DNA from 2 places in the Mycetohabitans endofungorum genome. Region 2 is predicted to be linked to the other one. Evidence: predicted binding sites of a transcription regulator. Region 2 holds the regulator's gene; the other holds the start of a gene.
What was found. Region 2 encodes HrcA, which represses chaperone genes, less so after heat shock. Its sites were predicted from a motif close to TTAGCACTCNNNNNNNNNGAGTGCTAA; they were not measured.
Positions count from the first base shown of each region.

Region 1: a site for HrcA is predicted at 2,003-2,029, ahead of rpoH (RNA polymerase sigma factor RpoH). Genes of this name have one in related genera too.

Region 1 covers NZ_CP132744.1:383,176-387,456, reverse strand. Annotated here, with positions in the region: gene RA167_RS01705 (hypothetical protein) at 83-208, opposite strand; gene RA167_RS01700 (nuclear transport factor 2 family protein) at 771-1,154, opposite strand; gene RA167_RS01695 (acyloxyacyl hydrolase) at 1,201-1,779, opposite strand; gene rpoH (RNA polymerase sigma factor RpoH) at 2,092-3,018, shown strand; gene cydP (cytochrome oxidase putative small subunit CydP) at 3,223-3,501, shown strand; gene RA167_RS01680 (cytochrome ubiquinol oxidase subunit I) at 3,491-4,281, shown strand, end outside.
Region 2 covers NZ_CP132744.1:2,288,438-2,292,718, reverse strand. Annotated here, with positions in the region: gene recN (DNA repair protein RecN) at 1-535, opposite strand, end outside; gene RA167_RS10025 (NAD kinase) at 621-1,520, opposite strand; gene hrcA (heat-inducible transcriptional repressor HrcA) at 1,594-2,658, shown strand; gene hemH (ferrochelatase) at 2,804-3,880, shown strand; gene RA167_RS10010 (RNA-binding S4 domain-containing protein) at 3,889-4,281, shown strand, end outside.

The DNA of each region.
Region 1 (4,281 bases), 860 kb from region 2:
TGGCGTATCGCTGCGACAGCGTCGGATAGCCGCAGCGACACACGTTGCTACCTGCTGCAAATACTCCTATAGCACCGCAAGGTTAGTTGCAGTAACGGGCCATGGTGCCACACGCATAGCTGCTTTGGCTCGTTGCCACAGCAATACCCGTCACGGCCGATACGGTCAACGCAACTGCCATCACTACCTTCATTACTTTGTATCCCATATCAATCTCCATATTGTTTCGGATAACGCACTTTTTGTACGCGACATCAATATAGCATTTTGGCATCGTGGCCAAATTACCTCATGCGCGAGTCGCTCACGCGCATTCGCACAACGGCACAGTGTTTCGCATCGGGCCGCAAAATCCTTTCTTCGCGCTGACATTCGGACCGACCTGCGTCCGGCAGAAACCGCATCAACCCGCCGTTGAGCAAGCCCTCGCCGGTCGTTTGACAGCGACCATGCTATCGCCTCATCGGCCGTTCGGCTTTGACCGGACCGCAAGGGCGACAACAACGCAGCCCGCGCTCAACGATGAACCCAGGCCGCCGGCTACGCCTGCGATGCAACGCTGGACATGCGCCTGCGCTCGTGCCGATGGCCTACTCGGTCCATAGCCGACGCGCCGGTGTGAGCACCGATCTGGGTCGCACGCTACTGTTGAAAACCCAGCCCATGGCGGCAAGCGGATGACGCTCGCCACTGCAGCGACGACTGGCACGCGGCAACCCGCTGCCGCAGCCGCCTTCCGGCTTGCGGACACGACGCCCGGTGGCGCCGGCTCACTCCACCGCGCAGCGCGTCGCATGCCAGACGACCAGACGCCAGTGCCCGTTGTCGTTTGCCTGAACCGCCGTGTAGGCAATCGGGTACACAAGTGCGCCGCTGTTGGCTTCCATCTCGATCAGCACGCGCCCGTTCACCATGCAAATATCGTGGGACAGCGGCACGATCTCCTGGCTCTGCACCTCGATCTGCCGATAGCGCCGCCGGCCGCCGACGATCGAATCGATCACTTGCTGTTTGCTTTCGCGCTTGCCATTCGTATGCACATAGCTGGCGTGGTCGGCAATTAACGTGTCCAACAACTCGCTGTTGCCGTCAACCATCGCTTGAAAGCGCTTGCGCTCCAATCCCCGGATCGTCTCAATAACCTTGGCCGCCATCTGTGCCTCGCTTCGAACGCGAAACGGGCCGAGCGTGACGCCCGCTTCAGAAGTTGTATTGCAGATAAAGCTGGGTGAAATTTATACCAGGATTCGGCTGCTTGATACCGCCATTGGACACATGTTGGAAACGAAATCCCGCCTGGTACTGCTGGCGCTCGCCGAACTGCGCGCCCACGCCAACCATGTCCGCGAACTGGAACGCCGACGAGACGGTGAAACGCGCTGAGATGCGCGGGCGCGTCAACCACCGTACGCCCACGCCGGCCTCGACATACGGACGGACCTGGCCGCTGTTCTTGATGAAACGCACCACCGGCGTCATACCAAACTCGCCGATGTTCGAATGCCCATCGCCTTCGTCCGTATGCCAATACGACACATGCATTTCGCCGACCAGCGCAAAGTGCCAGGATCCCGTATCCCACCACGTCATGTCCGGATCCCATACCAGCGCCAGGTCGCCCTTCTTGATGTGGCGGTCGCCGATCCCGCCGCCGAGTTGGACGCCAAACCGGTCCGCATGGGCTGCCGCGCTGGCAGCCAGCGCCAGTGCCGCCAACGCTGCGCGCAGCACGCGCTGCGCTGGCGCCGCCGGGCCGTGCTTCGTCGTGAACGTACTCATTGTTCTCCAAATATTAAGCAAGCACTGACAACGTGGTTCGCCCGCCATTTTAGGTTGCCGCGCGGATCGCTGCTCACTGCGTACTCTTTGCCGCCTTCTGCCCCTTATATTCAGCCCGCACGCCGGAGGAAACTTCTATCCGCGTCCGCGGGTCAAAAAAACTATTAGAATATCCATATCAATAGTTAAACAGAACCGGCTGCGCCACTGTCAGCCTAACGGTTTAGCACTCTGTGGCATTGAGTGCTAAGATGTAGCGGAACGCCGTTTGCGCAGTAGCGCATGAAGCTGCCGATACAAGGAGTAACACGAGTGAGCAACGCAATGAGCCTACCGAGCTCTGCAAGCTTGACGCCGGCTGGCGCAGGCGCGCTGGCGCTCGCCTCGAATTCGATGCTGCCGGGTACGCTGGGCAATCTGGACGCTTACATTCAGGCAGTCAACCGCATCCCGCTGTTGTCGCAGACCGACGAAACGCGCCTTGCGACCGAATACCGCGAGCAGAACAACTTGGATGCCGCGCGCCAGCTGGTGCTGTCGCACCTGCGGCTGGTCGTGTCGATCGCGCGCAACTACCTGGGTTACGGCCTACCTCACGCGGATCTCATCCAGGAAGGCAACATCGGCCTGATGAAGGCCGTCAAGCGCTTCGATCCGCGTCAGAACGTACGGTTGGTGTCGTATGCGATTCATTGGATCAAGGCCGAGATCCACGAATACATCCTGCGCAACTGGCGCATGGTGAAAGTCGCAACGACAAAGGCGCAGCGCAAGCTGTTCTTCAACCTGCGCAGCCACAAGCAGGGCATGCAACCTTTCACGCCGGACGAGATCGCAGGGCTCGCGAAGGAACTGAACGTCAAGCGTGAAGAAGTGACCGAGATGGAGACGCGGCTGGCCGGCGGCGATATCGCGCTCGAAGGACAGTTCGAGGACGGCGAGGAATCATTCGCGCCGATCGCCTACCTGGCCGACTCGCGTACCGAGCCGACCGCGGTGCTCGCGTCACGCCAGCGCGACCTGCTGCAGACTGAAGGCCTGGCTGATGCGCTTGAATCCCTCGATGCGCGTAGCCGTCGTATCATCGAAGCGCGCTGGCTGCAGGTGCAGGACGACGGCTCGGGCGGCGCGACGCTGCATGAACTGGCCGACGAGTTCGGCGTGTCCGCTGAGCGCATCCGCCAAATCGAGGCGAGTGCGATGAAGAAAATGCGCGGCGCGCTGCAGCAATACGCGTGAGCGTTTGCCGCGTGCACTCACCGGACCCGGCTTCGGCCGGGTTTTTATTTGCACCGCGACAAATCGACACAATACTGATGCGCGAGGCCGCAGCGCGGTGAAAATGCGGCGGTTTGACGCGCTGCAATAACTGCCCCTCATTTCCCCCCATCTATAAAATAAGTTTCGTTGAAGTCGCGCCTGCCGCACAGCCCACGAAACACTATGTTTAGCCATGACGTTCGCCATAGCACCGATATCAACCGTGCCGACCCTGCGCAGCGCTCCGGTCTGCTAGCCGCGATCCTGCACCGCCCTGGACTGGTTCGCGAGTTGACACTGGTTGTGATGGCCAAGGTCGCGATCTTGCTCGTCTTCAAGTACACGTTGTTCAGTCATCCCCAGGCACCGCACATGGAACTGCCGCCGGCCCAGGTCGCGCAAGCGCTGTTGTCGGTGCCCGCAACACATCCGCCCGCTTCAGGTGATCATCATGATAAGTAGCGAAGTCGTCGACCTTTCGCGGCTGCAGTTCGCCATTACTGCGCTGTACCACTTTCTTTTCGTCCCACTGACGCTGGGTCTGTCCTGGCTGTTGGTCATCATGGAAGCCGTCTATGTGATGACCCGCAAGCAGATCTACAAGGACATGACCCAGTTCTGGGCCAAGTTGTTTGGCATCAACTTTGCGATGGGCGTGGTGACCGGCATCACGCTGGAGTTCCAGTTCGGCACGAACTGGTCGTACTACTCGCACTACGTCGGCGATATTTTCGGCGTGCCGCTCGCGGTAGAAGGTCTGATGGCATTCTTCCTCGAATCGACGTTCGTTGGACTCATGTTCTTTGGCTGGAACCGGCTGTCGCGCGTCGGGCATCTGATCGTCACGTTCCTCGTCGCACTTGGCTCGAACCTGTCGGCGTTGTGGATCCTGATCGCCAACGGCTGGATGAACAATCCGGTCGGCGCTGAGTTCAATTACGAAACGATGCGCATGGAACTGACCAGCTTAGCTGAGGTGGTGTTCAATCCGGTCGCGCAGGTCAAGTTCGTCCATACTGTGTCGGCAGGCTACGTGACGGCAGCGATGTTCGTGCTCGGTGTATCCTCGTGGTACCTGTTGAAGAAGCGCGATGTTGACTTCGCATTGCGCTCGTTTGCCGTCGCGGCCGGTTTTGGGCTGGCCTCAACGCTGTGCGTGATCGTACTCGGCGACGAGTCGGGTTACACGACCGGCGAAGTTCAGCAAGCCAAGCTCGCCGCGATCGAATCGGAATGGACCAC
Region 2 (4,281 bases):
CCCGCGCTTGCGCGGCCTGCACGGCCGTCGCCGCGTCGCGCCAGCCGCGCCACGCCCGCGCGACGTCCGCGGTCAGCGCCGTCAGGCCCGCGTGCGCATCGAATAGCGCGCGCTGCGCGTCGCCGCGCATCAGTAACTGGTGGGCGTGCTGGCCATGGATGTCCACCAGCATTTCGCCGATGTCCCGTAACTGGCCAAGCGTGGCGGCTGTGCCGTTGATGAATGCACGCGAGCGGCCGTTGGCGTCGATTACGCGGCGCAGCACCACGTGCCCGCTGCCGTCGTCGAACGCATGCTCGGCCAGCCACTGCGCGGCGCCCTCATGCGCGTCGAACTCAGCAGTGATGTCCGCACGGTTCTGGCCAGTGCGTACCACCGTCGCGTCGGCTCGCGCGCCCAGTGCCAGCGCCAACGCGTCGATCAAGATGGATTTGCCGGCGCCGGTTTCGCCGGAAAAAACGGTAAAGCCACGCTCGAACTCGATGTCGAGCGAGGCGACGATGACAAAGTCCCGGATCGACAGATGACGCAGCATAGGCGAACGAAAGCGGTCGTCGTGAAAGGCGGATTGGGTGAGTTTGCAATGATTGAGCCGGCGTGCAGCGGTGACTGGCACCGGCTCAGCCGGGCTCGTCCTCGCCAAGCGACGAGTGCTCATTCCAGTGCAGCTTCTTGCGCAAGGTTCGGTAATAACTGTAGCCGACCGGATGGAGGAACGGCACCGTGTGCCTGGAGCGCCGCACCTCGATCGTATCCTCAAGTTGCAACGCGGTGAACGACTGCATGTCGAAATTCACGTTGACGTCGCGCCCGCCGATGATCTGGATCGCGATCCGGCACGTGTCGGGCAGCACGATCGGCCGATTCGACAATGCGTGTGGCGCGATCGGCACCAGCACGATCCCTTGCAATTGCGGATGCAGTAACGGACCGTTGGACGAGAGCGCGTATGCGGTGGAACCGGTTGGCGTGGCGACGATCAGCCCGTCTGAGCGCTGGTCCGACATGAAGTTGCCATCGACCAACACGCGTAACTCTGCCATCCCAGAGAAGCCGCTGCGGTTCACGACGACGTCGTTAAACGCCAGCGCGTGGTAGATCGGCTCGCCAGTGCGCATGATGCGGGCCTCCAACAATGAGCGCTCCTCGCGCTCATGGCTGCCCGACAGCATTTGCGGTACCAACCGGTTCATGTCGGCGATGGCGATATCGGTGATGAAGCCAAGCCGGCCGTGGTTGACACCGATGAGCGGGGTGCGGTATGGCGCGAGTTGTCGGCCGATGCCCAGCATTGTGCCGTCGCCGCCGAGCACGACGGCGACGTCGGCGCGCGTGCCGATCTCGGCCGGCGTGAGCGCTGGATAGGCGTGCAGCCCGTTTTCGCGCGCCGTGTCGGCTTCGAACACGATCTGAAACCCGCGTTGCGTTAGGCAGCCGGCGAGCGCAGCAAGCGGCTCACCGATGCCAGGTGTGTTGTTGCGGCCGATCAGCGCAACAGTTTTGAATTGGCCCATTTCCATGCCCGCATTACACCATAGGTGTCTGGCAAACTGTATGCTTTCGTGGTTCGGGTCGCACGTGCGCGTCGGATAGATGCCGACCCTCGCTGCGTGCAAGATTTACGCTAGAATTTTCACTATGCTAGATCCTCGTGCCCAGACCCTGCTTAAGACGCTGATCGAACGGTATATCGCCGAAGGTCAGCCGGTCGGTTCGCGCACGTTGTCCAAGTATTCGGGCCTCGAACTGAGCCCGGCGACGATCCGCAACGTGATGTCCGACCTCGAGGAGCTAGGACTGGTCGCCAGCCCTCATACGTCGGCCGGGCGGATTCCGACGCCACGCGGCTACCGGTTGTTCGTCGACACGATGCTGACCGTGCAGCCCGACGCCCAGGAAGCCGAGGTCAAGCTCGCGGTGCAGGACAAGCTCAAGCCGGGCGAGACGCAGAAGGTCGTCGCGGCAGCGGCCAGCGTGCTGTCCAACCTGTCGCAGTTCGCCGGCGTTGTGCTCACGCCGCGGCGCAGTCACGTGTTCAAACAAATCGAGTTCATGCGGCTGTCCGACAAGCGGATTTTGCTGATCATCGTCACCCCCGAAGGTGACGTGCAAAACCGGATCATGGCGACCCAGCGCGACTATTCGCCGTCGCAGCTGACCGAGGCCTCCAACTATATCAACACGCATTATGCGGGCCTGTCGTTCGACGATGTGCGACGCCGACTGCGCGAGGAAATCGACGCGCTGCGCGGCGACATGATGCAGCTGATGCAGGCCGCTGTCACCGCCAGCACGGAAACCGACGACGAATCCGACAACGTCCTGATCTCGGGTGAGCGGAACCTGCTCGAAGTGGTTGATCTGTCGTCCGACATGGCTCGCCTGCGCAAGCTGTTCGATGTCTTCGACCAGAAGACTAGCCTGCTACAGTTGCTCGACGTATCGAGCCATGCGCAGGGCGTGCAGATTTTCATCGGTGGAGAATCTACGCTCGTGCCGATCGAAGAAATGAGCGTTGTGACCGCCCCGTATGAAGTCGATGGCAAGATCGTTGGCACGCTCGGCGTGATCGGCCCGACCCGCATGGCGTACAACCGCGTGATTCCGATCGTGGACATCACCGCCCGGCTGCTGTCGTTCGCGTTATCTCAGCATTGACGCGAGCCTGCGGCTCCAGCCTGAGCCGATTCGTCGTGGCGCGCCACTATCCGGATGGCCAGCCGGCGCGCCACGGCGCCAAGCGCCGAGCGGCCGTTATAATCGGATAACAAGTGCACCATTGCGGTGCTCAACGGATCCTCTCATGCATTTTGATCTTGAGCTGCCCTCGCAGCCGAGCGCATCGCACCGGGTCGGCGTGCTGCTGATCAACCTCGGCACCCCCGCTGCACCGACGCCGCGCGCGGTGCGGCGCTACTTGGCCGAGTTCTTGTCCGACCCACGCGTCGTTGAGATCCCTGCGCCGCTGTGGCAGATTGTGCTGCGCGCGCTGATCTTGCCGTTGCGCGGCCGCGCGTCGGCGCGCAAGTACGCGGCGATCTGGGACGCGGAGGGCTCGCCGCTGCGCGTGCACACCGAGCGGCAGGTCGACGGCCTGAGGCAGTGGCTGGCGGCAGGCCGGTGTTCCGTGCTCGTCGACTATGCAATGCGCTATGGCACACCCAGCATCGGCAATGTGCTGAATCAACTCAAGCGCGCCGGCGCTGAGCGGGTGCTATTGGTGCCGCTGTATCCTCAGTATTCGGCCTCGACCAGCGCCAGCGCATTCGATGCAGCGTTCTCCGCGCTGGCGCGTATGCGCAACCAACTGGAGATCCGCACGATCAAGCATTATGCGGACCATCCCGCCTATATCGAGGCGCTGGCGTCTCAAGTGCTGCACTATTGGCAGCAGCACGGCCGACCCGATTTCACGGCCGGCGATCGGCTGTTGTTGAGCTTTCATGGCGTGCCTAAGCGCACGTTGGATTTGGGCGATCCCTATGCCGAGCAATGCCGGCAAACCGCGACGTTGCTGGCCCACGCGCTCGGGTTGACCGAGGTTGAATGCCGGCTCACGTTCCAGTCGCGGTTCGGACGCGCGCAATGGCTGCAACCTTATACCGCACCGACGCTGCAGGAGTTGGGCGCGGCCGGAGCCGGTCGGGTTGACGTGTTCTGCCCGGGCTTCACGTCTGATTGCCTCGAAACGCTCGAGGAAATCGGCATCGAGGGTCGTGATACGTTCTTGCGGGCGGGGGGGCGCGAGTTCCATCGGATCCCGTGTGTCAACGATGCGCAACCGTGGATCCGCGCGCTGGCCGAGATCGTCGTCACTCATCTGCAAGGGTGGCCGATTGCTACGCCGCAACAGAGCACGGCAGCGACGACATCCGCGTGAGTTCGCCAATGAATTTGAAGATCTTAACCGGTCCTCACGCGCGGCTGCGCATCGACAAGTGGCTGTGGGCGGCGCGGTTTTTCAAGACCCGTTCACTGGCGGCCGAGGCGCTTGGCAAGGGTCGGGTGCGCATCGGCGGCGAGTCGGTGAAGGCGGCCAAGGAGGTGCGCGTCGGCGACATTGTGCAAATCGACATCGAGCGCATCGTATGGGAAGTGCAGGTGCGGGGCGTATGTGATGTGCGTGGTCCGGCGGCGATCGCGCAGACGCTATACGAGGAGACGCCGGCCGGCAACGCGCGGCGGCTGGCCGAGTTGGAGCGGCGCAGGACTTTTCGGGAGCCTGCTGCGACACTTCACGGGCGGCCAACGAAGCGCGATCGGCGCATCATTGACAAATTG